DNA from 4 places in the Pseudoalteromonas sp. Ps84H-4 genome. Region 2 is predicted to be linked to each of the others. Evidence: predicted binding sites of a transcription regulator. Region 2 holds the regulator's gene; each other region holds the start of a gene.
The links. The regulator sigma-54, encoded in region 2, starts transcription at its own class of promoters, with help from an activator protein. The targets are predictions, from matches to a motif close to GTTGGCACGNNNNTNGNNT.

Region 1: a site for sigma-54 is predicted at 6,462-6,480, ahead of NH454_RS10245 (diacylglycerol kinase family protein). Genes of this name have one in related genera too.
Region 3: a site for sigma-54 is predicted at 2,829-2,847, ahead of NH454_RS06825 (DUF3192 domain-containing protein). Genes of this name have one in related genera too.
Region 4: a site for sigma-54 is predicted at 2,313-2,331, ahead of glnA (glutamate--ammonia ligase). Genes of this name have one in related genera too.

The regions. Positions count from the first base shown of each region.
Region 1 is NZ_JAMXSK010000009.1:124,855-132,964, reverse strand. Features, by position in the region: gene NH454_RS10265 (efflux RND transporter periplasmic adaptor subunit) at 1-837, shown strand, start outside; gene NH454_RS10260 (efflux RND transporter permease subunit) at 850-3,981, shown strand; gene NH454_RS10255 (efflux transporter outer membrane subunit) at 3,981-5,384, shown strand; gene NH454_RS10250 (TetR/AcrR family transcriptional regulator) at 5,512-6,141, shown strand; gene NH454_RS10245 (diacylglycerol kinase family protein) at 6,514-8,110, shown strand, end outside.
Region 2 is NZ_JAMXSK010000019.1:88,516-96,625, reverse strand. Features, by position in the region: gene mlaE (lipid asymmetry maintenance ABC transporter permease subunit MlaE) at 1-407, opposite strand, end outside; gene mlaF (phospholipid ABC transporter ATP-binding protein MlaF) at 400-1,218, opposite strand; gene NH454_RS16335 (calcium/sodium antiporter) at 1,466-2,437, shown strand; gene NH454_RS16330 (KpsF/GutQ family sugar-phosphate isomerase) at 2,441-3,412, shown strand; gene kdsC (3-deoxy-manno-octulosonate-8-phosphatase KdsC) at 3,416-3,967, shown strand; gene lptC (LPS export ABC transporter periplasmic protein LptC) at 3,964-4,518, shown strand; gene lptA (lipopolysaccharide transport periplasmic protein LptA) at 4,508-5,029, shown strand; gene lptB (LPS export ABC transporter ATP-binding protein) at 5,026-5,751, shown strand; gene NH454_RS16305 (RNA polymerase factor sigma-54) at 5,869-7,365, shown strand; gene hpf (ribosome hibernation promoting factor) at 7,392-7,679, shown strand; gene ptsN (PTS IIA-like nitrogen regulatory protein PtsN) at 7,683-8,110, shown strand, end outside.
Region 3 is NZ_JAMXSK010000005.1:56,528-64,637, forward strand. Features, by position in the region: gene NH454_RS06815 (response regulator) at 1-1,480, shown strand, start outside; gene NH454_RS06820 (diguanylate cyclase) at 1,449-2,372, shown strand; gene NH454_RS06825 (DUF3192 domain-containing protein) at 2,404-2,787, opposite strand; gene NH454_RS06830 (D-2-hydroxyacid dehydrogenase) at 2,947-3,891, opposite strand; gene zntR (Zn(2+)-responsive transcriptional regulator) at 3,986-4,399, shown strand; gene NH454_RS06840 (SO_0444 family Cu/Zn efflux transporter) at 4,383-5,663, shown strand; gene NH454_RS06845 (1-acyl-sn-glycerol-3-phosphate acyltransferase) at 5,817-6,947, shown strand; gene NH454_RS06850 (DUF1289 domain-containing protein) at 7,057-7,302, shown strand; gene NH454_RS06855 (transporter substrate-binding domain-containing protein) at 7,299-8,000, opposite strand.
Region 4 is NZ_JAMXSK010000004.1:137,247-145,356, forward strand. Features, by position in the region: gene typA (translational GTPase TypA) at 56-1,879, opposite strand; gene glnA (glutamate--ammonia ligase) at 2,386-3,792, shown strand; gene NH454_RS06265 (DUF4124 domain-containing protein) at 3,927-4,442, shown strand; gene glnL (nitrogen regulation protein NR(II)) at 4,529-5,599, shown strand; gene ntrC (nitrogen regulation protein NR(I)) at 5,618-7,003, shown strand; gene NH454_RS06280 (cyclic nucleotide-binding domain-containing protein) at 7,028-7,486, shown strand; gene NH454_RS06285 (hypothetical protein) at 7,483-8,110, opposite strand, start outside.

The DNA of each region.
Region 1 (8,110 bases), on a different contig from region 2:
AAAGCCGCTATTACTAAAGCTCAAGCAAGTATTGCTAATGCCAAAGCAAAAGCTGAACGCTATAAAGAGCTATTGAATATCAAAGCTGTCAGTCAGCAAGATTATGATGAAGCGGATGCGGCATACAAAAGTGCAAAAGCCGACTTATTGACTGCTCAAGCACAGCTTAAAACCGCTGAAATTAATTTAAACTACAGCAAAGTGTTAGCACCAATTAGTGGTCAAATTGGTAAATCGGATGTCACTGCCGGTGCCCTTGTTAGCGCTAATCAAGCAACAGCATTAGCTACTATCACTCAGCTTGATCCAATCTATGTTGATTTAACACAGTCAAGCAGTGAACTAACACGTTTGAAAAAAGCTATCGCCGCAGGTGAGCTTGATAAAGATGCCGCTTTACATTCAAAAGTTGAATTAATAATGGAAGATGGCAGCACTTATCAACACAAAGGCACATTACAATTTTCTGAAGTAACCGTTGATCCAAGTACAGGCTCTGTGACTTTACGTGCTGAATTTCCTAACCCTGAAAAATTACTTCTACCGGGTATGTATGTTCGCGCAGTGATTGTTGAAGGTGTGAAAAGTGATGCGATTTTAGCACCACAACGTGGTGTGAGCAGAAACACCAAAGGTGAACCTACTGCCATGGTCGTAAGTAAAGATAACACCGTTGAAGCACGTGTGCTGAAAACTGACCGTACTGTAGGCTCAAACTGGTTAGTGACAGATGGCCTAAATAATGGCGATAAGCTGATTGTTGAAGGTTTACAGAAAATCCGCCCAGGTGCCCCAGTAAACGCAATGCCAGCAGAATCAGTAGCTAACAGCCAGTAACGGAGAAACTTAATGTCACGATTTTTTATTGATCGGCCCATATTTGCATGGGTACTTGCTATCGTTGTTATGCTGGCAGGTATCTTAGCAATTAGAAGTTTGCCGGTTGCGCAGTATCCATCAATTGCACCGCCTGCAATTAGTATTCAAGCCTCATACCCTGGTGCGTCGGCCCGTACATTAGAAGATACGGTTACACAGGTTATTGAACAAAAAATGAAAGGGCTCGATGGCTTGCTCTACATGTCGTCAACCTCTGAATCGAACGGCTCTGCGACTTTAACGTTAACTTTTAGTGCAGATACCGACCCTGATATCGCACAGGTTCAAGTGCAAAACAAATTGTCGCTTGCAACACCTTTATTACCAGAAGAAGTACAACGTCAAGGTGTCTCGGTTGCAAAATCGGCTCGTAACTTCTTAATGGTTGTAGGCTTTGTATCTGAAGACGGTAGCATGAACAACATCGATATCGGTGATTATGTTTCATCTAACGTACTTGATATTATTTCTCGTGTTAACGGGGTGGGTGAAGTACAACTTTTTGGCTCTCAATATGCAATGCGTATTTGGTTAGATCCAGCTAAATTACTTAAGTACTCATTAACTCCTGCTGATATTAGCGCTGCAATCAGTGCCCAAAATGCACAGGTGTCAGCAGGTCAACTTGGTGCCTTGCCAGCAGTGAGTGGCCAACAACTGAATGCAACAGTGACTGCGCAAAGCCGCTTACAAACACCTGAGCAATTTAGAAATATCTTTGTAAAAACCAATGCTGATGGCTCGGTTGTTCGTTTAAGTGACGTTGCCGATGTTGAATTAGGCGGTGAAAACTATGGTGTTGTCGCTCGTTTTAACGGCAAACCGGCATCAGGTTTAGGTGTTAAGCTTGCCAGTGGTGCTAATGCACTTGATACAGCTGATGGCGTAAAAGCGGCACTTGCTGAACTTGAGCCTTTCTTCCCTGAAGGTTTAACTACGGTTGTACCTTACGATACAACGCCGTTCGTATCACTTTCAATTGAGAAAGTAGTTAGCACTCTAATTGAAGCTGTTGTGCTGGTATTCTTGGTAATGTACTTATTCTTACAGAACTTCAGAGCAACACTTATTCCAACCATTGCAGTACCTGTTGTATTGCTAGGTACGTTTGCCATCTTACAAGTGTTTGGCTTCTCAATTAATACTCTCACCATGTTTGCTATGGTCCTTGCCATTGGTCTACTGGTTGATGATGCGATCGTTGTTGTTGAAAACGTTGAACGTGTTATGACAGAAGAGAACTTGTCTCCTCTTGAAGCGACACGTAAATCAATGGATGAAATCAAAGGCGCGCTTGTGGGTATTGCCATGGTGCTCTCGGCAGTATTTGTGCCTATGGCGTTCTTCCCGGGCTCTACAGGTGTTATTTATCGGCAGTTCTCAATCACCTTGGTAACGGCAATGAGTTTATCAGTGCTGGTTGCGTTAATTCTAACACCGGCCCTTTGTGCAACAATGCTAAAACCAAGTCATGTACATAACGATAAATCTTTATTTGGTCGTTTCTTCCTTGGTTTTAACCGTGGTTTTGATAAAACAAACTCGGGTACACAAGGTTTTGTGTCTCGTATGATCAAACACAGTAAACGCTATTTACTTATTTACGGTTTAATCGTGGGTGGCATGGTGTTTATTTTCTCACAGTTACCATCGGCATTCTTACCAGATGAAGACCAAGGGATTTTGTTTAACCAAGTAAGCCTACCTGCTGGAGCAACAACAGAACAAACCTTAAAAGTTGTTGAAAAGATGGAACACCACTTCTTAGAAGATCAATCAGAAGCGGTTAAATCTATCTTTACGGTAACAGGTTTCAGCTTTGCAGGTTCTGGGCAAAACGCAGCAATCGGCTTTGTTGGCTTGAAACACTGGGATGAACGTCAACGCCCTGATTTATCAGTAGGCGCTGTTGCTGGTAAAGCCATGGGATACTTCTCAACCATTAAAGAAGCATTTGTGTTTGCTTTCCCACCGCCAGCGGTTGTTGAGCTCGGTACTGCAAATGGTTTTACTTTATACCTACAAGACCGTGTTGGTTTAGGACATGACAAACTACTTGAAGCTCGAAACATGTTTTTAGGTATGGCGGCACAAAACCCTGTGTTATCGGGTGTGCGCCCAAATGGTCAAGAAGATAAACCAGAGCTGGAGCTTGATATTGACTTAGCCAAAGCTGAAGCATTAGGTCTGACTCAAGCAGATATCAATAATACGTTATCAACGGCTTGGGGTAGTCGCTATGTAAATGACTTTATTGACCGTGGTCGTGTTAAAAAAGTGTATTTACAAGGTACGCCTGAATCACGCATGGTGCCAGAAGATTTAGACAAATGGTACGTGCGCAATGCCAATGGCGATATGGTGCCATTCACTGCGTTTGCTCAATCTTATTGGACTTATGGCTCACCGCGTCTTGAGCGTTATAACGGTTTTTCAGCGATGGAAATCCAAGGTGCTGCTGCACCGGGTTATAGTACAGGTCAAGCGATGGCCGAAGTTGAGAAAATGGTTAAGAAGTTACCGCCAGGTGTGGCGTTCGAATGGACAGGTATTTCATATGAAGAGCGTTTAAGCGGTGGTCAAGCACCATTACTTTATGCACTTTCATTATTGGTTGTATTCCTATGTTTAGCGGCGTTATATGAGAGCTGGTCAGTTCCTGCAGCGGTTATGCTCATTGTACCGCTTGGGGTATTTGGTGCGTCGATTGCGTCATTTGTATTTAACTTATCAAACGATATTTATCTACAAGTGGGTCTATTAACCACTATTGGTCTGGCATCAAAAAATGCCATCTTAATTGTAGAGTTTGCGATTCATAAAATGGATGAGGGTATGAAACTTGTCGATGCTGCTGTTGCTGCTATTCGCCTTCGTTTACGTCCAATCTTTATGACATCAATGGCATTTGTGTGTGGTGTACTACCACTTGCAATTGCATCAAGTGCGGGATCGGGTGCACAAAACGCACTAGGTATTGCTGTTATTGGCGGTACTCTTGCGTCATCGACCATTGTGGTGTTGTTTGTGCCATTGTTCTTTGTATTGGTGCGCCGTGTATTCCCTGGCAAAACAAAGTCAACCAAAGAGGAGCAGGCATAATGAAAGCTAAACTTATCTCAGTGTCTGTTGCTGCACTTATGCTATCTGCCTGTAATATGGCGCCAGATATGGAGCAACGTGAATTACCCGTTGCTCAAAACTATGATGTTCAAGGTACTGCAGGTGATATCAATGCACTTAATTGGCAGTCATTTTTCACTAATGCTCAGCTGCAACAGCTGATTGCGCTAACGCTTGAAAACAACAAAGACATTAAAACTGCTGCACTTAATGTGCAGCAGGTAAGAGCAATGTATCAGATTGAAGATTCTGCGCTTTACCCAAGCATTGATTTAAATGCAGCGGGAACCCGTCAGCGTCTTCCGGCAGATTTATCTGGTACTGGTCAAGCGACTATTTCTGAAAACTATTCAGCGACTGTTGGTTTAACTGCTTACGAAATTGATCTTTGGGGCAAAGTGCGCAACCAATCAGAGCAAGCTTTACAAAACCTCTATGCCGCTGAATACAGTTTAACCAGTGTGCGCATTAGCTTGATTTCGGAATTAGTGAATGCGTGGCTTAACTATGCGACGGACAAAGAGCTTTTGGCGCTTGCAAACGAGACTTTAAAGTCTCAGCAGGAGTCTTTAGAACTAACCCGTAAAACATTTGCTCTTGGTGCTGCGTCTCAGTTAACGCTATCGCAACTGGAAAGTACAGTAGCAACCGCTAAGGTCGATATTGCAAACTATCAGCGCTTACTAAAGCGTGATAAAAATGCTCTCGATTTTCTAGTGGGTAAAACCGTCACTGCTGATTTACTACCTAATCAAAATATAGATGATGTACTGAACTTGCCGGATGTGCCAGTGGGGTTGCCGTCAGAGTTACTGACGCAACGACCAGACATTAAGGCCGCTGAGCATGATTTACTGGCAGCTAATGCAAATATTGGTGTGGCAAAAGCGGCATTCTATCCGAGTATAAGTTTAACCGCCAATGCCGGGACGGCCTCTGCTGATTTGAGTAATCTTTTTGATTCGGGCTCAGGTACATGGAGTTTTGTACCATCGATTAACTTACCTATCTTTAATATGGGTCGTAATCAAGCCAATCTCGATGTTGCAAAGGCACAACAAGAAATGGCGCTTACTAACTATGAGCAAACCATACAACAAGCATTTAGAGAAGTATCTGATGCCCTTGCTGACCGTGAAGGTTATATGCATCAGCTAGATGCACTCAACGATTTGTACCAAAGTAATGAGTTATCTTTTACTTTATCAGATGCGCGTTTTCAAAAAGGAGCAGACAGTTACTTGCAAGTATTGGATGCGCAACGAAATTGGTACAGTGCTGGGCAACAGTTAATTTTGGGTAAACAAGCGTATCTTGCTAGCCAAATTAATTTGTATAAAGCACTTGGTGGTGGCTGGAATGCGCAAAAAAATGTGCATTAAAACAGCAAAAGCATAATTTATTTAAGGTTTTGCAGGATCTTAGTTGTTTTGACTCTCCTGTGATATTAAGATCCTGTAAACCTTGTTTAAGTAAAAGTTAACCATTTCAAAAGAGCTTGGAGAAACCATGACGCAAAAAACGAAAAGACACAATGACCCTGCGCTTGCTGAGGCAAGACGTAATCAAGTGCTTTGTGCTGCAGCGGATTGTTTTCGACGTAAGGGCTATCATGGCGCGGGAATGGCTGAAATTTCTAAAACAGCAGGCATGAGTGCAGGCCATATCTATAATTATTTCGCTAGTAAAGAAGCGATTATAGAATCGATTGTTGAACGTGATATGGAAGAAATGTTCTCAATCTTTAAAGAGTTTGCAGATAAGCCGGGCGATCGTGTCACCGTGTTGCTAGATGGACTCGATAGAGGTGTTGAGCGCCATACCGATTTAAATCAAGGTGCGCTTGATTTAGAAATGCTCGCAGAAGCTGCGCGCAATGAAAAAGTCGCTAACTTACTGCGTGAGTCAGATAGCCACGCCCGTGACTCAATGCGCGAATTGTTAGTTGGTGAAAGAGGGCCGTTACAAGGTACCGCACTTGAAGAAGTGAATGCCCGTATTGAAGTGATGTTTTCTGTGATGGGGGGCTTACTACTACGTAAAATGCTTAATCCTTCTTTAAACATCAGTGAGCTTTTAAAAGCACTTCGTCCAGCGATGAAAACGCTTCTATTACCATTTGATAAGGGAATAGATTAAGCTCTGCAAGGTAATTTATTCCGTTACTCCTGTTCAGTTAAAGTGATTCTGTGAAGTTTTTTATTACGCATTCACTTTCATCACATTGATAGCAATCCGCGTTGATATTTAATCATTTTTGCCAACTAGTTGTGTTTGCAAGTTCAACATATAGCACTTTAAATAGAAATCTGTTTTCTCAAGCTCAGAAAATCAAGTTAAGTACAAAAATGTGTAAGTTATTCATAGCATAATGAAAAAATGTCCTAAACTTATTGATAGGAAATAAAGGTAAGAGCTTATTTTTTCATCTAAAGTGCCTGTTTAGGGCTTATCTGCTGTGTGGAAAGAAACTTGCATTAATGTATATGATTAAAATAACAAGGAGTGACTATGTGGGCAGCAATTAGCTATCTTGCGCTGGCAATTATTTTTATAATCGTGGCTATTCGAGTTGAGCTCGTTTATTTTGCGCTATTTTTTTATTGGGCTGCATTGTCGCTACTACTAGTCAGTGGCGCTTATTTTTTTAACATTGCGCGAATTTTCAGAAAGCGTGAAAACGGTGTAATACCAATTTATATTCGTTGGGCGTTTATTCCCTTTTTACTAGGGGCTCAAATATACAATGCTTGGTCTCGTAAGCATGATAAAGTGCCTCCCTTACAACAAATAAATGAACATCTGTTTTTAGCTTGCAGGCTCTTTCCATCAGATATTGACACCATGAAAGAGTTAGGGATTACAGCAATCTTAGATGTTACCTGTGAGTTTGATGGCCTTGAATGGTCATCGACCCAAGAAAATATTCGCTATTTGAATATCCCCGTTTTAGACCACAGTGTGCCAACTCGTGCGCAATTACATCAAGCAATTAACTGGATCCACCATCAAGTAAAGGCTGATAGACGTGTTGTTGTACATTGCGCATTAGGTCGCGGACGTTCAGTGTTTGTTATGGCTGCATACTTACTAAGCCAAGATAAAGATGCAGATGTTCATACTGTTTTGGAGCAAATCAAAGAAACTCGAGAAACTGCTAATTTAAACAAGCGCCAACTTCGTCACTTAATAAAACGTCATCGTCGAGGCGATTTACTAATTAAAAACAAAGCTGTATTAATTGCTAATCCAGTCTCTGGTACAAAGCTGTGGCAAGAAAAGAAAAAGCAGATAACCGCAAGGTTAAGTGAATATTATGATTTAACTGTACACACTACAACAGAAGAAGTGGACGGTATTCAATTAGCTAAAGAGGCTATAGAAACAAATCCCGATGTTGTTATCGCATGTGGTGGTGACGGTACAGTGACAGAAGTAGCCAGTGTATTAGTCAATACCGACTGTAAGTTAGGCATTATTCCTTTAGGCACTGCTAATGCATTAGCTCATGTATTAATGGGGATCCAATCTAAGTTAATCCCAGTTGAACAAGCTTGTGAACTTATTATTGAGGGACAGGCAAGTCGGATCGATACCGCTTTGTGTAATGGCGAGCGAATGCTGTTATTAGCAGGAATTGGGTTTGAACAGAAAATGATTGAAAAGGCGCATCGAGATGCTAAAAATGAGTCCGGCCAACTAGCTTATTTACAAGGATTTTGGCAGGCACTAAGCGAACATGAAGCGCAAGATTATACAGTTACATTAGACGACAATGAACCTCAGTCTATAAATACCAATAGTTTAATCATTGCAAATGCAGCGCCGTTTACTACATTGTTGGCTCAATCAGCAGGTCAGCCAGATCATAATGATGGTTTACTTGATGTTAATTGGTTAACGCCTAACTCAGAGGCTAAAGCCAGTACATTAAGTATTGCTGAATTAGTATTTTCAAGCATAACGCAAACAAGCTTTGCCATTAATAGCCATCATACAAATGCTAAACGAGTTTCTGTAAGTGCAGAAAAAGACATAAGTTATGTGATTGATGGTGAGGTTAAAACAGCAGAAAAGCTGGTGGTAGAGGTATCACCGAAGTCACTTT
Region 2 (8,110 bases):
ATTGCCATCATCTCTAAGCTAGATAATTGCTCAGTGGCTTTCATCAAACCGATTTCAGCTGTTAGTGCACTGCCCGCGCGACCAGCAAATAATAACGCCGTGACCACAGGCCCTAATTCGCGTAACAAACTTAGTGCCACCAATGGCCCTAAGCTATCTTCAGCACCATAACCGACTAATACGGTATAGCCTTGTAAAGCGAGCACCATGCCTATAAACAGGCCCGACACCATAATGATTAAAAGCGATTGTGAGCCGACCATATACAACTGACGGATCAGTAACGGCGTGCCTTTTTTGAAGTTTGGCATATTAACTAATGCGCCAAACAACATTTGCGTAGAGCGACCAAGCGCAGCAAAACGGCCTAACGTCTTGTGACCTAGCTTTTGAAACAGATCAAGCATTCGGTACTCCCAATAATTCATCATCATAAGCAGGAGCAGGATAATGGAATGGTACAGGACCATCCGATAATCCTTTTAAGAACTGCTGAACAAGCTCTGATTGATGATTTTGCATTTGCTCAGGTGAGCCTTCACCAATCACACCTTGATCAGCAATAATGATCACGTGATCTGCAATACTAAGCACTTCGGTTACATCGTGCGTTACAATAAGCGACGATAAACCTAACACCTCATTCAGTGATTTGATCAGCTTAACAAGTACCCCCATCGATATAGGGTCTTGGCCGGCAAAAGGCTCATCATACATAATCAGTTCGGGGTCAAGGGCTATCGAGCGAGCCAAAGCTGCACGGCGTGCCATACCACCTGATAATTCAGACGGCATTAAATCTTGTGCACCACGAAGACCTACAGCTTGTAACTTCATAAGGACTACAAGTCGAATTAAATCTTCACTAAGTTGAGTGTGTTCGCGTAAGGGGAAAGCGATATTGTCAAACACAGACATATCAGTGAATAAAGCACCACTTTGAAAAAGCATACTCATTTTAGTGCGGGCAGCGTAAAGCTCCTTGCGAGACATGCTAGGAATACTATTGCCTTCGAACAAAATATCACCAGAATCAGGCTTAAGTTGACCACCTATCAAGCGTAACATGGTGGTTTTACCTATGCCGCTCGGTCCCATGATAGCGGTGATCTTGCCTTTCGGAATGTTAAAACTCATATTTTTATATATGATTCTATCGCCCCGTGAAAAGGTTACATCCTTGATTTCTACTATTGATTGCGACAAGTCGCTCTCCATAACGTTTTTCACTCGTTTTGCCATTTTAAAGTTTTTTTAGTCAAGATGGAAAAAACAATTCGTAAAATTTTGTAATATTTTCTATTCGCCAAATTAAACTCTACGCAGTTGCTCCTTAACCACACCTGAAATCTCATTCCTAAAAAACCGCGCTTTGTGCCTGCCAGCCTATTCTTTTACTTATACTTTCCTGCTCGCTTTTGTTACTATTTGCAGTCATCTGTTTCAGTAATGTTGGCGTATCACAATGGTGACTTCTTTTGTCATTTTAATTATTGGTTTTGCAGCACTTGTTTGGAGTGCCGATCGGTTTGTTTATGGTGCGGCTGCACTCGCAAAAAATATGGGGATCCCGACCCTAATCATAGGTTTAACGGTTGTTGCTATGGGTTCTTCAGCCCCTGAAATGATGGTATCTGCTTCTGCCGCGCTTGCCGGTAAAACTGATACAGCAGTAGGTAATGCTGTTGGCTCAAATATCACCAATATCTTACTTGTACTGGGCGTAACAGCACTACTTCGCCCTCTTTCTGTCTCGTCAATGACCTTAAAACGAGAAATGCCTTTAGTACTACTTGTCTCAATTGCGGCATGGTACGTGTTTTCAGATAACTACTTTTCGTTTGCCGAAGGTATCGCATTAGCTCTTGCCTTTGTTGTCTTCATCGCAGGCTTAGTGATTGTGTCTTTACGCGCTAAAAATCAAGACGATGACCCTTTCGTGAGCGAGGCATGTGAAGATGTTCCCGATAATGTCAGTACTAAATCAGCTATCCTATGGCTTGTTATCGGTATGATACTTTTACCTATCAGCTCACATTTTTTAGTCGAATCAGCCGTTGATATTGCTAAATACTTTGGCCTTTCAGACCTTGTAATTGGCTTAACAATTATCGCTATTGGTACTAGTCTACCTGAACTGGCTGCATGTATTGCTGGGGTATTGAAAAACGAAGATGATTTAGCATTGGGTAATATTGTAGGCTCGAACATTTTCAACCTACTCGCTGTTTTACCACTGGCTGGGATCATCAACCCATCGATTATCGACCCATCTGCAGCGAACCGCGATGCCCTTATCATGATTGCAGCTACTTTAGTGCTGATTGCCATGTCATTGAACTTTAAAGGTGCTCGTCGCATCAATAGAGTAGAAGGTGGCTTTTTGTTAGTCGCATTTATTGCATATCAAGGCTATATTTTTAGCCAAATAGGATAATCAATGACCCAGCTAAATTTTATTGCGCAAGGTAAGCGCGTTCTTGAAATTGAAGCGCAAGCTTTACACGAAATAGATCAGTACATCGATGAACATTTCGAGCAAGCTTGTCAGCTAATGTACCAATGCACAGGCCGTATCATCGTTATAGGCATGGGTAAGTCTGGCCACATTGGCAATAAAATAGCTGCCACATTAGCAAGCACTGGTACACCGGCATTTTTCGTTCATCCTGGCGAAGCAAGCCATGGCGACCTAGGGATGATCACTCGAGATGATGTAGTAATGTGCATTTCGAATTCGGGCGAAACCAGTGAAGTGTTAAGCATTATTCCTGTTATTAAACGAATTGGCGCAAAAATGATTTCGCTAACAGGTAACCCTGACTCAACAATGGCAAAGCTCTCTAATGTGCATGTTTGCATTAAAGTTAGCCAAGAAGCATGCCCACTGGGTCTTGCGCCAACGGCAAGCACTACAGCAACCTTGGTTATGGGTGATGCAATGGCTGTTGCTTTACTCGAAACACGTGGCTTTACAGCCGATGACTTTGCATTATCTCATCCCGGAGGCAGCCTAGGTAAGCGCTTGTTGCTTACATTAAACGATGTAATGCACAGTGGTGATGCAACACCAATAGTGCACGAGTCGCAAAGCATTAAAGATGCGCTTATTGAAATGTCTGCTAAAGGGTTAGGTATGACAGCCGTGGTCGCGGAAGACCAAAAACTCTGCGGCTTATTTACGGATGGTGATTTACGTCGTATTTTAGAGCAACGTATTGATATTCATAGTACCGCCATTAGCCAGGTCATGACGCGCTCATGTACTACAGCCAGTGCAGAGATGCTGGCTGCTGAGGCGTTAAATATTATGGAACGCAAACGTATCAACGGCTTGATTGTAATCGATAAAAATAACACACCGATTGGCGCGCTTAATATGCAAGACCTATTAAAAGCAGGAGTTCTGTAAGTAATGACATTCGCCGAGCTATACCAGCCCCTTAGTCCTGATGTAAGTCAGCGTGCTCAAAAAGTTAAGTTACTAATATGTGATATTGATGGCGTTTTTTCTGATGGCCGAATTTATCTTGGAAATCAGGGCGAAGAGCTTAAAGCATTTAATACCAAAGATGGCTTTGGCATCAAAGCACTCATTAATAGTGGCTTTGAAGTTGCCGTTATTACCGGGCGCCATTCACAAATAGTTCAGCAGCGAATGACTAGCCTAACCGTACAGCATATTTATCAAGGCCAAGAAACAAAGCTGATTGCATACCAAGAGTTAAAAGATAAACTTGGCCTAGAAGATGAGCAAATAGCGTACATTGGTGACGATGGCCCTGATTTGCCTGTAATGGAAAAAGTAGGCTTTGCGGTAGCAGTCAATGATGCGCACCCATTGATAAAAAAACTGGCTCACTATACGACCATGCTACCGGGTGGCTTTGGCGCTGTACGTGAATTAACAGATTTACTGATGTTAGAAAACGGTAAGCCGTTAACTAGCGATGGAACCAGCGCATGAATATAGCCCGTATTTTACTGAGTATTGTTTTTGTTTGTTGCATGGTGTGGTTGTGGTATCCGTACTTTAACCAAACAACAAACACAATAAATAGTGAAGACGAGATTATTGCAACTCCCGATTATACGGCCGTTGCACTAAAGCAAACCGCTTATGATGAGCAAGGCAAGATTAGCCATAAAGTGGCCGCTGCGAAAATGGAGCTTTATCAGCAGCTTGGGTTTACCTTTTTTGAGCAACCTATTTTTACACTTTATGGCGACCAGCAAATTTGGCAAGTAAAAGCTAAAGAAGCCACCTTATATGAAAACGATCAGCTTATTTTTGAAGGCGATGTTGTTGCTAAAAACTTAACCCATAATGGCATGATCGAAGATATTAAAGCTGAAAACATTAACGTTGATATAGAACAAATGACCATGTTTTCGAAGCAACCTGTGACGCTAACAGGACCAAATTTAAAAATTACCGGTAAAGGCCTAAAAGCTAATTTAAAAACCGAGATTGTAGAGTTAACTAACCATACACGAACCATATACTATGACCAATAAACTGAAGAAATTACTCCTGATCCCAAGCTTATTGATTGCCTTTTCAGGCGTAGCTGCCGAGCAGACAGGCGCACAAATTAGCATAAGCTCAGATCGTCAAACTGGTAAGCTAAAAGATGGCGTTGGTATATTTGAAGGCAATGTCGAAATTATACATGGTAACCGCCGGATCACAGCCGAACGTCTTGAAGCCCATGGTGGTGATACAGAAGGTACTGTTGAGTTAATTATCGCCACAGGTAAGCCTGCTTATTTTGAAGAAAAGCAAGCAGATGGCACGGTAATGAGCGCCAGTGCAGAAGAAGTTCGCTACGACGTAGCCAAGCGCTTCTTAACTTTAAATGGCGAAGCCGAAGTAACTCAAGCAGGCCAAAAAGTAACAGCGAAAAGTATTACTTATGATATGGCACAACAACTAATTAGCGCAGAAAAAGACGAAAACTCAACAGACCGTGTACACACAATCTTAGTGCCTGTTGACAACAAACAAGACGATAAAGGCCAACCATGAGCACATTAAAAGCAGAGCTTTTAGCAAAAAGCTATAAAGGCCGCCAAGTTGTCAAAAATGTGGGTCTTGAGGTTGAAGCGGGCAGTATCGTTGGTTTGCTTGGCCCAAATGGCGCAGGCAAAACCACCACTTTCTATATGATTGTTGGCTTAGTACCTAGCGATAAAGGCAAGATCAGCATTGATGATAATGATATTACACTTTTGCCAATGCATAGCCGTGCACGTTTAGGGATTGGTTACCTACCACAAGAGTCATCTATTTTTAGAAAGTTAACGGTTTATCAAAACCTAATGGCTATTTTAGAAACGCGTAAAGATTTAAATAAACAAGGCCGAGAAGAAACACTCAACAACTTACTTGATGAATTTAGTATTCAGCATATTCGTGATAGTCAAGGTATGGCCTTATCTGGGGGCGAGCGTCGTCGCGTAGAAATTGCTCGGGCATTAGCCGCAAACCCTAAATTTATCTTGTTAGATGAGCCTTTTGCTGGTGTTGATCCTATTTCAGTGTTAGATATAAAGAAAATTATTGAACACTTAAAAAATCGTGGTATTGGTGTATTAATCACTGACCATAATGTTAGAGAAACCCTTGATGTTTGTGAAAAAGCCTACATTGTTTCTCATGGGGAGCTAATTGCATCAGGAACACCTGAGCATGTTTTAGCTGACCAAACCGTACGCGATGTGTATCTAGGTGAGCAATTCAGGCTATAACCAATAAGCCACCATCTAGCGCATCTGCTAAACTAAATAACAATGACAATAAATCGATATATATTTACCTGTGACTGCACAGGTGTCGATAACACATAAAAGGATTGTTAGGGATACATGAGGCAATCATTACAGCTGCGCATGGGCCAGCAACTTACAATGACTCCACAACTGCAACAAGCAATTCGCTTGCTGCAGCTTAGTACATTGGATCTCCAGCAAGAAATTCAAGAAGCACTTGATAGTAACCCTCTGCTTGAAGTGGAAGAAGCAGATTACAACGATGAAAACATTGGTAAGAACGAGCAAAAAGCTGAATCTGATGATACTCAGCTAAGTGCATCGGCCGAAGAAGCGCCGAGTGAGTACGAACAAGAAAGCAGCGATGCCCTTAACAAAGACACCGTAAGTGACGATTTAGCCATGGATGTGACATGGGATGAGTACATGAGTGCTGCCCCATCAACATCATCAGGTCCAATGCCAGAAGATGAGTCAATTTATCAGGGTGCATCGACTGAAACCCTCCATGAATACCTTATGTGGCAATTACAACTCACGCCATTTAGCCCAACCGATGAAGCGATCGCTGTCGCCATCGTAGAGGCAATTGATGACTCAGGTATTTTAACTGTTAGCTGCGAAGACATAGTCGAAAGTTTTAATCAAAATAATGATGAAGAAGAAATCGAACTAGATGAAGTCGAAGCGGTCTTAAAGAGAATACAGTTGTTTGATCCAGTAGGGATTGGTGCCCGTAGCTTACAAGAGTGCTTATGTATCCAGCTTCGCCAATTCGATGCGAGTACGCCGTATTTAGCTGAAACTAAAATGGTTTTATCTGAGCATATTGAATTATTAGCAAGTCGCGACTATCGCACTTTGATGAAAAAGACTAAGCTTAAAGAAAGCGAACTAAAAGAAGTAATGACGCTGATCCACAGCTTAAACCCTAAGCCAGCAGACAGCATAGTTCGCGAAGAGTCTGAGTACGTTATACCCGATGTATCGGTTAAAAAAGTTAAAGGTCGTTGGGTCGTTGAACTAAACCCAGATTGTATGCCAAAAATTAGAGTGAATAGCCAATATGCAGCTATGTCACGCTCAGTAAAATCGAGCAGCGATAGCCAGTTTATTCGCTCTCATTTACAAGAAGCTAAATGGTTTATTAAAAGCTTAGAGAGCCGTAACGATACACTTTTAAAAGTGACCAATTGTATCGTACAGCAACAACAAGCATTTTTTGAACATGGCCCAGAAGCCATGAAACCAATGGTGCTGAACGATGTCGCAGAAATGGTCGAAATGCATGAATCGACAATTTCACGTGTTACAACACAAAAATACATGCACACCCCTCGCGGGATTTTTGAGTTGAAATATTTCTTCTCAAGCCATGTCAGCACAGAAAACGGTGGTGAGTGTTCATCAACAGCAATTCGCGCTTTGATCAAAAAGCTTATCGCTGCAGAAAACTCAGCTAAGCCATTGAGTGATAGTAAAATTGCAGATATATTGGCTGAGCAAGGAATTAAAGTAGCTAGACGCACAATTGCAAAATATCGAGAGTCTCTAGCGATACCTCCGTCTAATCAGCGTAAGAGTTTGATTTAGACGTTTTACATAGAAGGAAAATGCTTATGCAACTAAATTTAACTGGTCGTCATGTAGAAATCACTGATTCATTAAGAGACTATGTAAACAGCAAGTTTGCAAAACTAGAAAGGCATTTTGACCACATTAATAATGTACATGTCATTCTAGATGTAGAAAAATTAAGCCAAAAAGCAGAAGCAACTTTACATGTAAATGGAGGCGAGCTCTTTGCCTCAACTGCACACCAAGATATGTATGCAGCCATTGACTCGCTAATCGACAAACTAGATCGTCAAGTCATTAAACACAAAGAGAAATTAGCTCGACACTAAATTATGAAACTTAGTTCACTTACTAACCAGGACTGCAGCAAAGCTGCGGTCCTTTTTAATAGCAAAAAAAGAATCCTTGAATATATCAGCGAGCTGGCTCACCAGCAGCTTCCTCATTTATCTCAACAAGACGTCCTTGATGCCTTACTCAATAGAGAAAAATTAGGCAGTACAGGTATTGGTCGTGGCATTGCTATTCCACATGGCCGCATGAGTGGTGCAGAGCAACCACAGGCATTTGTCATAGTGAGTGAATCCCCAATCAATTTTGACGCAATTGATAACCGACCTGTGGATATTTTCGTTGCACTCATCGTACCAGATGGAGACAGCCAACTTCACCTAAAGACCTTATCGACAATTGCTGATAGACTAAAAGATAAAGAGTTTTGTAAACAGTTACGTAGCGCTAAAACAGACCACGAACTGTT
Region 3 (8,110 bases), on a different contig from region 2:
GCGAGCAACATTGGCAAAAAGCCGATTTATTGCAAACTTAAGTCATGAAATTCGTACGCCGTTGAATGCAGTGTTAGGCCTGATTGATGTAATTGCTTTACAAGGCTTATCAGCTGAGCAGCGTACTCATGCAGAACAAGCTAAATCTGCGGCAAATAGTTTACTTACTTTACTTAATCGCATGCTTGACTTTGCTCGAGCAGAAAACTCGCAAATGCAATTAAGTAATGCGCCATTTAGTGTCTCTAATTTAATTGAGTATTGCCAAGGCTTGATCGCACCACTGTGCAGAAAAAAAGGCTTAACTTTTAATATTGAATGTGATGATGATATCAATGACAGCTTAATTGGCGACCAAATATGTTTGCAACAAGTGTTAGGAAATTTACTGACAAACGCCGCTAAGTTTACAGAGCAAGGCAGTGTCACCTTGTGTATGAAGCTCATTGAACAATCAACAGAGCAGCAACTTATTTGTTTTACCGTCAAAGATACTGGTATAGGGATAAGCCAAGAAGATCAAAGTCGTTTATTTGATGCGTTTACACAGGGCGATGAATCTCTTACTCGTTCACATCAAGGCGTAGGACTTGGTCTTGCCATTGTGAAGTATGAGGTTGCCTTGATGGGAGGTGAAATCAAGCTTGAGAGTGAAAAAGGCAAAGGCAGTGAGTTTTACTTTTGCTTACAGTTTGATAAAACCACAGAGCCGGCCAAAAAGTCTGTGGTGTCGTTACCCTCTAAAATGGATTTATCAGGCTTACTCGTACTTGCTGTAGACGATAACCCACTCAATTTAAACATAATTAAAAGTATTCTAGAGCAAGCTGATGTTAATGTTGTTTGTGCAGACAGTGGTGAAAAAGCGATAAAGCTTGCAAAGTCATTGCATCCTGATCTGATTTTTATGGATATTCAAATGCCAGAAATGGATGGTTGCCAAGCAACGCGCATTATTCGTCAGACATTTAGTAAACAACAAATACCAATCTATGCATTAACGGCACACAGTGAACCTGCCGACATAGAGCAATCAGTTGCAGCTGGTATGAATAAGCACCTAACCAAGCCAATTGTTGCGAGCAAATTATTTTTAGCCATGAATGAATTGGAACATAAAAAAGAATCCTTTTTCGATCAAGACTTTATTCTATCCCAATTTGGAAACAGCACTAAGTTAGTATTAACTATGTTGTCAAAGTTTGCGATTATGGCACAAGAGCAGTTATTACTCATATCTAAAGTAAACACTGCGCAAGAGCTGATACGTGTGGTGCATAATCTTAAAGGGTCAGCTGGAAACCTCGGTTTTAAACGTTTGTCAGCGTGCGCTCAGGAATGTGAAGTTAAGCTGAAGAAAACTGGTGAACTGCCCGAACAATTAAATGATGAATTGCAATGCCAATTACAGCAAGTGATTGCATTTATCATCGAACAAGGATCTACACATGTTGAAAAGAGCCAAGGTACTGATTGTTGATGATGATCCGTTAAATCGCTTGGTATTAGAGAAAACGTTGCAGCAAGACTACGATGTTTTTTGTGTTGAAAGTGGTGAAAAAGCACTGACGTTTTTGAAAACTCAAGCTGTCGACTTGTTGATTTTAGATATAGTGATGCCCGGCATTGATGGTTACGAGGTACTTGGCAAGTTAAAAGAAAATGCCACAACCAGCATGTTACCCGTTATCTTTATTTCCGCGAATAACAGCCATGATGATGAAGCAAAGGGCCTTGAATTAGGTGCAATGGACTACATCACTAAACCTTTTAGTGCTGCGATAGTTCGTGCAAGGGTACGCAATCAGTTATTAATTAAGCAAAAAAATGACCTTCTTGAAATGCTTGCTTCGATTGATGGGTTGACGGAAATACCTAACAGGCGTTATTTAGATGAGAATTTAGCTCGTGAATGGCGTCGAAGTCGTCGAGACTGTACACCGTTATCTGTGCTGTTAATGGACGTTGATCACTTTAAACGCTACAACGATTGTTATGGACATAGAGCCGGGGATGATTGTTTGAAAAAAATTGCTCACGCGCTTGTGGGGGCATGTGAGCGCGGCAGTGACTTTGTAGCACGTTATGGTGGTGAAGAATTTGCTGCGGTACTGCCAAACACTTCTGCAAAAGAAGCTATTGCATTTGCTAACAAACTACGCGATGCAGTGAATAAACTAAATATCCCTCATAAAGCGTCTTTAAATGCTGATCACATTACGATTAGTATTGGTATTGCCACCACTGAAACCGGGCAAGTATACGCAGAGCAAACTTTATTAGAAGAGGCTGATTTAGGTTTGTATCAAGCTAAAGATACTGGACGCGATAAAGTTGTTTCAAGGATGGTTGCGGTAAATGAATCAGAGTAGGCAAAGCCTACTCTTAACTTTAGCTTGCTAATTAGCCGTTACTTAGCGATTGATAAATTGTATCGCCCACGCCGATTAACTTATCATTTTTAAATACTAAAGGTGTGCACTCATCTTTTGTCATCTTGCCATCTGAATGAATGCTATGCGTAACATAAAATAGCACTTGATATACATCATCACCTTGTTTTAGCAGCTCGGTAAAGTTAGGTGTATGAAGTTTGTTTAATACTGTTTGATAACTGGTATCGAGTGCAAGGTTAGAAATAATTTCACGATTATTTTTATGTTGCTTCTCCCAGCTTGATGAAGAACTACCTGCCCAATGTGTATCGGCTTCGCCATCTGAAACTGCAATAACGCAACCTGTTAAAAATGGAGCAGATAGTGCAGCGATTAGAAGAGCTTTTTTCATTTTTTTTATCCCTAGAAATTCGAGTTTAAGTGATTGTTAGATAGCAATCAGCTTGCCAACTTTAAAAATCTTTTTAAATCAATGTTTTGTCTGTTAACTTACATGCGTGGTAGGCTAAATAAACACGTAGATTAGTCTGTTTGACTAATTTGTTGTATTTTAGACTAATCTATTCCGTGGTTCGCCTTGGTTAAATGCTTGGATATTTAAAGCTATTTCGTTAACTAAGCGAGCGATTGATTCTTGGCTTGCCCATGCGATGTGTGGTGTGAGTAATAAGTTTGCGCCTTTGTATAGTGCCAGCGGGTTTGTTTGCTCTGCGGGTTCTTTACTAAGTACATCTACACCTGCGCCAGCAATGACATTATTAGCTAAAGCGTCAGCTAAATCGGCTTCATTGATAATCCCACCACGAGCGGTATTAATAATAATAGCTGACGATTTCATCATGCTTAATTCTGCCGCGGCTATTTGGTTGCGTGTTTCATCCGTTAGCGGACAATGAACACTAATAATATCGGCTTTGCTTAGGGCATCATTAAAACTAACACGACCTTCACGAGGCGTATGACCTTTTCGCTCACTAATAATGACATTGGCACCAAAGGCACGCGCTACATCAGCCACAGCTTTACCTAATGACCCATAACCAACAATTGCCAATGTTTTGCCGGCAATTTCATTAAAGCTGTAATCTAAGCGACAAAACATTGGGCTTTGTTGCCATAAACCTTGCTGGCAATCATTAATGTATCTATGAGTATTACCCAATAAGTTAGTGATTAAGGTGAAGGTATGCTGCACCACGCTCGGTGTTGAATAGCCCGCCACATTTGTCACTGCAATGTTATGCTCTTTTGCTGCCTCTAAATCGATATTATTAGTGCCTGTTGCTGCAACGCATATTAATTTCAAATTAGTTAACTGGCTCATAGCGAGCTGATCAATCACCACTTTATTACTGATAATTACATCAGCATCTTGGCAGCGCTCAACAACTTGCTCTTGGGAAGTTAGATCGTAACAAGTTAATTTACCTAGCTGTGCTAAGGCATCTAACGAAGTGTTGGCTAATGTTGCTGCATCAAGGACAGTAATATTCATGTGCTTTCCTTTTTTAATTTATTGCTTGACCTTGGGGTGTACTCCAAGGTTTATAGTGAGCATAATAAATAAACGCTTCACAATGGAGACGGTGATGAAAATAGGTGAGTTTTCCCGCCAGTTGGGTGTCTCAACAGATACCCTAAGGTACTACGAAAAGCATGGTTTGTTAACGCCAAGTTCGCGTTCAGACGTGGGATATCGTTTTTATTCTGAGGATGACTATAAGCAAATGGCGTTTATTCTCAGAGCAAAGAATGTTGGCTTTAGTTTGGCTGAGATCAAAGAGTTGCTGCAAATTAAGTTTCATAAAGATCAGCACTCTTGCCATGAAGTTAAAGAGATGACGTTACAAAAGCGCGATCTCGTTGCACAAAGAATTGCAGAGCTTACCCGCTTTTATGACTCACTTTCATTATTGGCTGATAAATGTTGTGGTGGTGAAGAACCCGCTGAAAACTGTTCAATACTAACGACGCTGGAGGATATCGATGGACTTACTCAGTAATTTTTGGCATCTGTTTTTACTCTCGGCGCCTTGGTTAATGCTGGGCTTATTCATAGCTGGTCTGTTAAATGTGTATTTGCCTGCTAACTTTCTTAACCGTCATTTAGGAAAAGAAGGGCTATGGACCACAGTTAAAGCGGCTTTTATTGGTGCTCCTATGCCATTGTGCTCATGTGGTGTGATCCCTGCTGCCATTGGTTTAAGAAGGGCGGGGGCGTCAAAAAGTGCCACCACCGCATTTTTAGTTTCAACCCCTGAAACGGGAGTCGATTCGGTCTCGGTATCTTATGTGTTACTAGGCCCATTTATGGCGGTGATACGTCCTATTGCGGCCGTGTGTAGTGCCATTGTGGCGGGTGTATTAGTGGGTAAAGACAGTGAGCTTCATCAACAGCAAGGCACAACAGCAAATAAAGAGAACACTAAAACAACCTCTTGTTGCAGCAGTAAACAGCCTGAGCCTATGACCACATCGAGTTGTTGCAGTAAAGAGGCGCCTGCTAAGCCCGCACAAAGTTGTTGCAGCAAGCAAACAACTAAAGAACTTGAGGCTGTTAAAACAACAAGTTGTTGTAGTAATAAAGGTTCACAAGCTACTCCAGAGCCGCAACAAAGTTGCGCAAGTGAACAAGCAGTACCTTCGCAGAAAAGCTGTTGTAGCAGTGAGCAGCCAACTAAAGCAGTTGAAAGCCGCTTTGGTAAACTGAAACGTGCGGTGAGTTTTAGTTGTAACAAGTTGCTTGAAGACACCATGATTTGGTTAATGATTGGTTTATTCTTTGCCGCTTTAGTACAAACCTATGTGCCAGAATCTTATTTAAGCCAATGGGGCAGTGGCATACTTGCGATGCTTGTGGTTATTTTAATTAGTATTCCTATGTATATTTGCGCAACAGCCTCAACACCGATAGCTGCTGGACTATTACTCAGTGGTGTATCGCCTGGTGCAGTATTAGTTTTTATGTTGGCAGGCCCTGCTACAAATATTGCAACCTTAGGTGTTGTGGGTAAAGAACTAGGTAAGCGTGCAGTGGTTGCTTACTTAATAGGTGTGATTGCTACAGCGTTGGCATTTGGCTTTTTAACTGATTATTTAGTGACGCAATATGGTTTTGTGGTGGCACCGATGATAGGCGAAGAGCATGAAGTTTTACCGCATTGGTTAAGCTTTATATCGGGCATTGTATTGGCTACTTTAATGCTTAGATTAGTGTTAAAAATGGTTCTGAAAAAGTCCTCGCAAACTGGTAAGAGCATTGCGTAATTACTTGTTATAAAAATATATTTTACTAACATTTGGCAAATAACTTGGTTAACTATCGCGTCTCGGTTCGCATTTAAAATTGCCTGAGTTATAATCCGCCAAATATTTAAACGGTGCGCTGTGCGTGCCGTTTTTTAACTTAAGTAGTTTTTAATGAGTGAAAGTGTGGATAAATACGCCGACATAAGACCTTACAATGATGATGAAGTCGCTGATTCAGTAGCACGTTTAATTGCTGATAATGCTTTTGTGGATGTAATTGCCAAATATAATCTACCGCGCTTTTTATCCTATTTTCCATTTATTACTCGCCCATTAGTGCGCAGCCAGCTGCGTAAAAAGTGGGGTAATACCTCATCGGTTGAGCAAGTACAGCATGAAGTGGCAGATTATTTAAATAAGTTAATCACCCGTACTACTTCTGAAGTGACATTTTCTGGCATAGATAAACTAGATCCTAAACAAGCCTATTTATTTATCTCGAATCACCGAGATATCGTGCTTGACCCTGCATTGGTGAATTGGGGGTTGTTTAAACACAATATGCCGACTGTTCGCATCGCAATTGGGGATAACTTACTGCAAATTCCTTATATCACTGAGTTAATGCGCTTAAACAAAAGCTTTATTGTGAAGCGCTCAGCGAAAGCACCTAAAGAGATGCTAAAAGCTTTGTCGCAGCTGTCTGCTTATATTTATGACTCCCTAGCTGAAGGTCACTCAATTTGGATAGCCCAAAAAGAAGGCCGAGCAAAAGATGGTTTTGACCAAACAGATCCTGCTCTACTTAAGATGTTGCAGTTACAAGGTCGTAAGCAGAAGAAAGAGTTTGCTGAATACGTGCGCGAACTAAAAATTGTGCCTGTGTCTATCTCTTATCAATATGAGCCGTGTGCGATAGCTAAAGCAAAAGAGCTTTATCATAAGCAGCAACATGGTCAGTATGTTAAACAACAAGGCGAAGATATTGCCAGCATTGTTGAAGGCTTTAGTACAGCTAAAGGACATGTGCATTTAGCCTTTGGTGAGCCAATTGAGTCAGGCTGTGAGTCACCTGAAGAGCTTGCAAAAACCATTGATCAGCAAATCGTTGATTCATTCTTTCTACACCCTGGTAACTATATTGCTGGTGGCTGTAAAGAAGCCGTTGTCGATAAAAAAGATGCAGAGGCATTTAATGCTCGCTTGGCAAAAGTACCCGATGAATTAAAGCCGCTAGTTCTTGCAATGTATGCGAAGCCTTTTCATCGTAAAGCAGAACTGACAAACAGTGAATTAGCCTAAATTTTTAGCGGCTAAAAATAGCGTTAGAAAGCCACTTTTATAAAGTGGCTTTTTTTATGGTTATTTTTCAGGCTATACTTTAGTTATGAACTCGTCACTGGCAAATATGATGCAACAAATTGAAATCTTTGAGATTCCAAGCCCTTGCAAAGGGATTTGTCAGGTTAACAATCGAGGGTATTGTAAAGGCTGTTATCGAAGCAGGGATGAACGCTTCTATTGGAATAAGTTTACTAATGCCGAAAAGCGTAAAGTAATTAGCTTGTGCCAACAGCGATATAAGCGTTACCTACAAAAAAAACAACAAGCAGAAAACCCACCGTCTTCTCCCTCGCAAGGTGGTTTTGATTTTTAAAATTCAGTTAAGTTATATTTGGATTTTAGAAAATGCACTTTACCCTCTTCCTGCAATTTCTGAAGGGCGCGAGTGAGCTTAGGAATTAGTGCCTCATGGCGTTTATGAACGAAATGGAAGCTCTGCATTGGCATTAAAACTTCTTTATGAAAAGCTGCTTGATTAAAATCTGGGTGCTTTGTTTTGAGCATAAAATCTAGCAATATAGTGCCTTCAACACGCTTTTGGGTTAGTAAATTTAATTGTGCGGTAATATTTCGTACTTTAATAACATCTCCGCCGAATGGGTGTTTATCGATGTAACTTTGGGCAGCAGGATAACTTGATTGAATTGCTAATGATTTTAATTCTTTATAGCGACAGTGTTGGCAATTTTTTAATAGCACAAGATTAAAATCAAAAAGCGGGAAATCAACTTTTAGTAGGTTTGGGTAGTCATCTTTTACATCTGCAATACGACCTAGTTGACCATCTAAAATACCATTATTGGCTGCTATCAGGGCACTTTGGTGGTTAAAATCAATGATATGTACTTCATAACCTATTTCTTTGTAGGCCATTTTCAGTAAATCAATAACATAACGTGCTTGTGGGGTATCTGCTGGTCGATTGAAAATTAATAGGTTCGAGCTAGCACTAGCAGGAAGGCAAAAAATCAATAAGACTAGCGCAAATCTGAGAAGCAGATATTTTGACAATGTGCATTCCTTGCGTGTTTAAAAAACCGCCGTTAATTTACTGGTATGTGCTACCAAAATCAAGGTTAATCGTATGGCATTAGGCTAAACAGACCAATAAAAAATGCTAT
Region 4 (8,110 bases), on a different contig from region 2:
AACCGCCGTATCTTTCAATACGGCGGTTCTAATTTTGTGAAACTACAAGACCTTATTAGTCTTTAGCTTGACGGCTCGCACGTTTACGCTCACTTTCAGTTAAGTGACGTTTACGAATACGGATGCTCTGAGGTGTCACTTCCACTAACTCATCATCATCGATGAATTCAATCGCTTGTTCAAGCGTATAGTTAAGTGGTGGTGTTAACGTTTGTGCTTCATCTGTACCAGATGCACGAACGTTAGTAAGTTGCTTACCTTTAAGTGCGTTTACTGTTAGGTCGTTATCGCGGCTGTGGATACCGATAACCATACCTTCGTAAACTTCAACACCGTGACCGATGAATAACTTACCACGGTCTTGTAGGTTGAATAATGCGTTAGTAAGTGCTTTACCTGTTGCGTTAGCAATCATTACACCATTCTTACGCGCGCCGATAGTACCGCCTTTATGTGGGCCGTAGTGATCGAATGTGTGGTAAAGAAGACCAGAACCAGACGTTAATGTCATGAATTCAGTTTGGAAACCAATTAAGCCACGGCTTGGGATCATAAAGTCCATACGTACACGGCCTTTACCATCTGGAGACATGTCTGTTAGTTCACCCTTACGAAGACCAATTTGTTCCATGATAGAACCTTGGTGCTCTTCTTGACAGTCAATTGTAAGTGTTTCGTATGGCTCTTCTTTTTGACCATCAACTTCACGAAGGATTACTTGTGGACGAGAAACCGCAAGCTCGTAGCCTTCACGACGCATGTTCTCGATTAAGATACCTAAGTGTAACTCACCACGACCAGAAACACGGAAGCTATCTGGGTTGTCAGTTTCTTCAACACGTAGTGCTACGTTATGTACAAGCTCTGCTTGTAAACGCTCTAGGATGTTACGTGACGTTACGAATTTACCTTCTTTACCAGCGAATGGTGAAGTGTTTACAGAGAACGTCATTGTTACTGTAGGCTCATCAACGCTAAGCGGTGGTAATGCTTCAACGGTATTTACATCACAGATAGTGTCTGAGATTTTCAGCTCACCAAGACCCGTGATAGCAATGATGTCACCAGCGCCTGCAGATTCTGCTTCATGACGCTCAAGACCTAAGTAGCTCATTACTTGGCCAACTTTACCGTTACGCTTAGTACCGTCTGCGCTTACAACAGTAACCTGTTGGTTAGGACGAACAGTACCACGCTTGATACGACCAACACCGATAACACCGATGTATGAGTTGTAGTCAAGCTGAGAAATTTGCATTTGGAAAGCACCTTCAGGATCTGCATCCGGTGGAGATACTTCATCAACGATCATCTGGAACATTGGTTCCATGTTATCTGATGGCTCGTCTAAATCTAATGTAGCCCAGCCATTGATAGCTGATGCATAGATTACTTTAAAGTCTAACTGTTCGTCAGTTGCACCTAAGTTATCGAATAAGTCGAATACTTGGTCCATAACCCAGTCAGGACGTGCACCTGGCTTGTCGATTTTGTTGATAACAACGATCGGTGTTAAACCTTGTGCGAATGCTTTTTGCGTTACGAAACGCGTTTGTGGCATTGGACCTTCTTGAGCATCAACAAGTAGTAATACTGAGTCAGCCATCGAAAGTACGCGCTCTACTTCACCACCGAAGTCGGCGTGTCCTGGGGTGTCTACGATATTGATATGGTAGTCGTTCCAAGAGATAGCTGTGTTTTTAGCTAAAATGGTAATACCACGCTCTTTCTCAATGTCGTTTGAGTCCATTACGCGCTCTTCATTACCGCCGCGCGTTTCTAATGTGCCTGATTGCTCAAGCAGTTTATCAACCAAAGTTGTTTTACCGTGGTCAACGTGGGCGATAATCGCTATATTTCTTAACTTTTCGATGCTCATATTTTTTCTCAGAGAAATTGAATCTCATTGATCCTGCAAGATCTACGCACTCACCGGCATTTTCACCAGATGTCCCAGCATAGGATTTAAAAGGGCGCATATTATCCCTTAATAATGGCATGGATGAAAGTTTATCCAATACAATTTTCAAAACTTTCTTCAGGCATTTTATAAGTATCTGTTTTATAAATGACAAATTTATGAAAATAATAATTTTTATAAGCATAAAACTGGCAAAATTGCATTTTTTAAACCATATTTTGGCACTTAATCGTATTTAGAACCGATAAATTGGCACGCTCAGTAATTGTGCAAATCGTCGTCATTCTTTTTACGCACCAAAATGATCTTTTTTCGCACCAAAACAGTGCATAAAAAGTTAACATAACAACAAGCGGTTTCTTTTTTATCAGCCTTAACAACACCTTAAAAAAATGGCATGAAACCAGCTTACATAGAGCAAAGCAATAATGCAGCAAAAATAAAACCCAACAATTGGAGGACACATGTCACAATCGGTTTTAGATTTTATCAAAGAAAATGACGTTAAGTTCATTGATTTACGCTTTACTGATACCAAAGGTAAAGAACAGCATGTTTCTATTCCTCATCACCAAATTGATGAAGATTTCTTCGAAGACGGCAAAATGTTTGACGGTTCTTCAATTGCAGGTTGGAAAGGCATCAACGAATCAGATATGGTGCTTATGCCTGTTCCTGAGTCTGCTAAAATGGACCCGTTTTCTGAAGAAGCTACACTAATCATCCGTTGTGACGTAGTTGAGCCTTCAACACTTCAAGGTTACGAGCGTGACCCACGTTCAGTTGCAAAACGCGCTGAAGAGTACATGCGTTCTACAGGTATCGCTGATACTGTATTATTTGGTCCAGAGCCAGAATTCTTCCTTTTTGATGACGTTAAATACAAATCAGACATGTCTGGTTCTATGTACAAAATCGATTCTGTAGAAGCTGCTTGGAACTCAGATAAAGATTACGAAGGTGGCAACATGGGTCACCGTCCAGGTGTTAAAGGCGGTTACTTCCCGTGTTCACCTGTTGATTCATCACATGACTGGCGTTCAGCAACTTGTTTAGTTCTTGAAGAACTAGGTCAAGTAGTAGAAGCTCACCACCACGAAGTAGCAACTGCAGGTCAAAATGAGATCGCAACTCGCTTCAATACAATGGTATTAAAAGCTGACGAAATCCAAGAGATGAAATATGTTATCCATAACATGGCTCACTTATACGGAAAAACAGCGACATTCATGCCTAAGCCAATCGTAGGTGATAACGGTTCTGGTATGCACTGTCACCAATCTCTAGGTAAAGATGGCGTAAACATCTTCGCTGGTGACAAATACGCTGGTCTATCTGAAGAAGCACTTTACTACATCGGTGGTATCATCAAGCACGCTAAAGCAATCAACGCATTCGCTAACGCGTCAACTAACTCATACAAGCGTCTAGTTCCGGGCTTCGAAGCACCAGTAATGCTTGCATACTCTGCACGTAACCGTTCTGCTTCAATCCGTATCCCAGTGGTACCGTCTGCTAAAGCACGTCGTATCGAAGTACGTTTCCCTGATCCAACAGCTAACCCATACTTAGCGTTCTCTGCAATGCTTATGGCTGGCCTTGACGGTATCAAAAACAAGATCCACCCAGGTGATGCAATGGATAAAGACTTATACGATCTTCCAGCTGAAGAAGCTGCAGAGATCCCACAAGTTGCATCTTCACTGCAAGAAGCATTAGATTCATTAGATGCTGACCGTGAGTTCTTAAAAGCTGGCGGCGTATTCACTGATGACCTTATCGATGCTTACATTGCACTTAAGGGCAAAGAAGTTGAAAAGCTTAACATGACAACTCACCCAGTTGAGTTCGAAATGTACTACAGCGTTTAATTTAACGCCGTATCAGAATTATCAGATTGATAATAAATGTGTGTTCTCAAGCCCGCTTTGCGGGCTTTTTTGATGGTAATTTGGCCAATTCTACTCTAAAGTTTTAGTTAGATTAGATAACCTAGGGTCACAGAGTGAAAAACACGATTTTATTAGTATTACTCCTTTTTACAGTATGCAATTACGCACAAAGTGAAGTAAAAAAAATTTACTCGTGGAAAGATGAGAATGGTGTTTTAGTGTTCTCAGACTCACCTCGCCCTGGGGCTAAAGAAGTAAAGCTCAATACTCAAAACCTCACCATGCCTAAAACCGACACCAGCATACTTGATAACCCCGCTAGTGCGACACCTGTAAACTTTAAAATAACGATTTCCTCACCAGAAAATGAGGCAACCGTTCGAGAGAATACAGGCTCAGTATACGTCACAGCACGAGTGAGTCCGCGTTTTGCAACAGGCTTCAAAGTACAGCTGATAGTCGATGGCACACCTCACGGAAAATCGAGTAATAGCACGACCTTTGCATTGCGAAATGTCGACCGAGGCGAACACACATTACAAGCAAAACTCATAGATGCGAATAATAAAGTCGTTTCGGTTAGCCCTGTTAGCACTTTCTACATGCACAGAGCATCGATACTTAATTGAAACTAATTTTTTCGAGTCGGTATCATGCAAAGTAAATGGATTGTGCTAAGCTGCTGTTAATTGCAACGCACTAAAATGGTGCAAACATGCTCAGTGATACACATTTTAATTCTGAACTACTCGAAAGTATTTGGAAAAATTTAAGTACAGCCGTTATTTTGCTCGATAATGATTTTAAACTGGTTTATGCAAATGATAGTGCCAGTGAGCTATTAGGCTTAGGTCCAAAGCGTATAATTAATCAGCCATTCGATAACTTATTTAACTACCACTCCATTGACCTAAAACGTATTGCTCAGTACTCGTTGTTTGATGGCGTTGACTGCCACCAGCATAGAGCTGACGTGGTGTTCGTCGATTCTCGCCATGCTAAGCTAACCATTAGCACCCGCCGAATAAACAGCAATAATGAAAATTATATTTTGTTTGAGTGCCGACAAATGGATGATGAAATTCGCCACGATCAAGCATCAAATCAAATGCACCAATATCAAGCCGCACGCAATTTAATTCGTGGTTTAGCACACGAAATTAAAAATCCTTTGGGTGGAATACGCGGAGCGGCGCAATTATTGCAGTACGAGGTTGATCAGCAAGAGCGTGATCAATGTGCAGAGCTTATCATTGAGCAAGCTGACCGATTACGAGAGCTCGTAGACCGTTTACTTGGTCCAAACCAATTGCCACATAAATCATATGGCAATATTCACCAAGCTCTTGAGTCAGTGATTAAGCTTAGCATGTTAGATAACAGCGCTAATATCACTTTAGTGAAAGACTATGATCCAAGTATACCGAGTGTGTACATTGACCAAAGTAAAATTCAACAAGTGGTACTTAACATTATTCGCAATGCACAGCAGGCTCTGGTTGATGGTGGCGAAATTAGAATAAAAACCCGTATTAACCATCAACATAGACGTCCTGGTAAAGCACCGAAGAAAACCTTGCTGATCCAGATTTCAGATAATGGTCCAGGAATAGATAAGAGTTTAAGAGAAACCTTGTTTTATCCAATGATCACTAACAAAGAAAATGGTTCAGGACTAGGGTTATCCATTGCACAGACTTTGGTTGATCAACACGGTGGACACATTGACTGCGATAGTTGGCCAGGCCATACAGAATTTAATATCTATTTGCCTTTTACGGATTAATGGTTTTTTGGAGTAGTCATGAAAACAGTTTGGTTAGTTGATGATGATGCCTCAATACGCTTTGTATTAGAAAAAGCGCTGGCGCGAGCAGGATTTGAAACAGAAAGTTATGCAAATGCACAAGATGTGCTTAACGCACTCAAGTTTAGTCAGCCTACCGTTCTAGTGTCAGATGTAAGAATGCCTGGTATGGATGGTATGGCATTACTTGAAACAATTGCCGAACAAAACCCTGGGTTGCCAGTCATCATTATGACTGCACACTCAGACTTAGACTCAGCGGTAAATGCATTCCAAAAAGGCGCATTTGAATACCTTGCAAAACCATTTGATCTAGATGAAGCAGTTGCGCTGGTAGAGAGCGCCTGTCGTGCTAATTCAACAAAAAAAACCAAGCGTAAGCAAGCACCACAAACGAATGCCCATATCATAGGCGAAGCGCCTGCGATGCAAGAGGTGTTTCGCGCGATTGGTAAATTATCAGCATCAAGTATGAGCGTGCTAATTAATGGTGAATCAGGAACAGGTAAAGAGCTTGTTGCCAGTGCCCTACACAATCATAGTCCGCGTAAAGAAAACCAATTTATCGCTTTAAATATGGCTGCCATTCCAAAAGAGTTAGTAGAATCAGAATTGTTTGGCCATGAAAAAGGCGCGTTTACAGGGGCCGACAGTATTCGTAAAGGTCGTTTTGAACAAGCTAATGGTGGTACCTTATTTTTAGATGAAATTGGTGACATGCCACTTGATGTACAAACGCGTTTGTTACGTGTATTAGCCGATGGTGAATTTTACCGAGTTGGTGGCCATCAAAGCATTAAAGTAGATGTGCGTATTATCGCTGCAACACACCAAAATCTCGAAGATTTAGTTAAACAAGGCAAGTTCCGTGATGACTTGTTTCATCGTCTTAACGTTGTGCGTTTACGCTTACCAGCGCTACGCGAACGTACCGAAGACATTGAACGTCTTGCACAGCACTTTTTACATAAAAGTGCCAAAGAGCTTCAAGTTGAAAGCAAAATACTAAGCCCTAAAGCCACAGAGCAACTACGCTTATTCAATTGGCCAGGTAACGTGCGCCAACTAGAAAACACCTGTCGCTGGTTAACAGTAATGGCTCCGGGTGAGCTTATCAGCGAACAAGATTTACCGCCCGAAATAGTTGCCGCAGCTCCAGTGGAACAGGAAGGTGATTGGCTGGATGCATTTCAGCAATGGCTCAACCTTGAGCTTAAACAAGGTAAAGAAAATATCTGGCCGGCTATACAAGCACAGCTAGAAACTCGCTTGATTAAAACAGCATTAGCCAATTGTGCGGGGCACAAGCAAGACGCCGCGGTGAAAATTGGTTGGGGCCGCAATACATTGACCCGTAAGTTAAAAGAGCGCAATATTAGCTAATTTATCGCCATAAAATGTGAATCAATGAAGTTAATCGAACACATACCACTCATTAAACAAATGGAAATAATTAACAGATTGTCGTTCTTTAGAGAGTTTACTCTTAGTGAACGACAAGTGTTATTAGAGTCATTCAGTCATTTATATTTGGTTAAACAAGGCCGTGCTGTTTTCAAGCAGTACGACAATGACAAGCGTTTGTATATTGTTCTAAGTGGTTCACTGATGGTGTTCAAGCAAAGTCATTTACATGAGCTTGGCATTATTGACCCAGGTGAGTTTATCGGTGAAGGTGCTTTTATTAACAATCGGGAACATAGCACAAGCGCCCGTGCTAGAGTAGATACTATTTTATTAGCTATCGCCCCCGAAGCACTCACCCGCTTGCCCAATGTGATCCGCGAGAAAATTAAAGATCGCATAATCGAAGGCATGAGTGAGCGTATTGTGAAATTGAGTAATTATCTCGAATCACGTAGCTAATCCATATACACAACTTGCAATGAACAATTAAGCCAACCTGGTTTATTTACACGTGCTGTGTAACGGTAGGTATCTGATGGTTTCATACCAAATGGGGTACTCACTTCTGGCGTTAAATGGCTGTAACTTTGCGAATAGTTTTTATAATAAATGACTAAATAGCCGTATAAGTAATCCCAGTCCAATGAGACTCGTCTACCACTCGCTAGGTTAAACTCGGCCTGTTTATCACTAAATTTGACCGCAAGGCCGTTAAACTCATCCTCAACGCAACCCGTTGTTATTACTCGAGCCGGCATAGTGAAACTAGTTGAGCCATTTTTTGCTCGTAAGTAAAAGCCTATATTGCCTTGATTGTAAAAGTGATTAGCCTCTGTGGTGTACTTAATTTCAGCTTGATAACCCAGCCCCTGCATAATTTCTGCAAGTTGCTCGGTTTCATGAGTGAGAATTTTATCGCTCGATAACATTAAGGTTGCATCAGCAAAGTCTCTTGGAATAGGGAGCTTTGTGTATTCGTAGGGTAAGCTTTGCTCATTTAAAGCATGCTCTAATGTGTGCAACTGTTGTTGATCAAGATTTTCTGTGTATACGTAGACTGTTGGTTGCTGACAACCTGCCAAA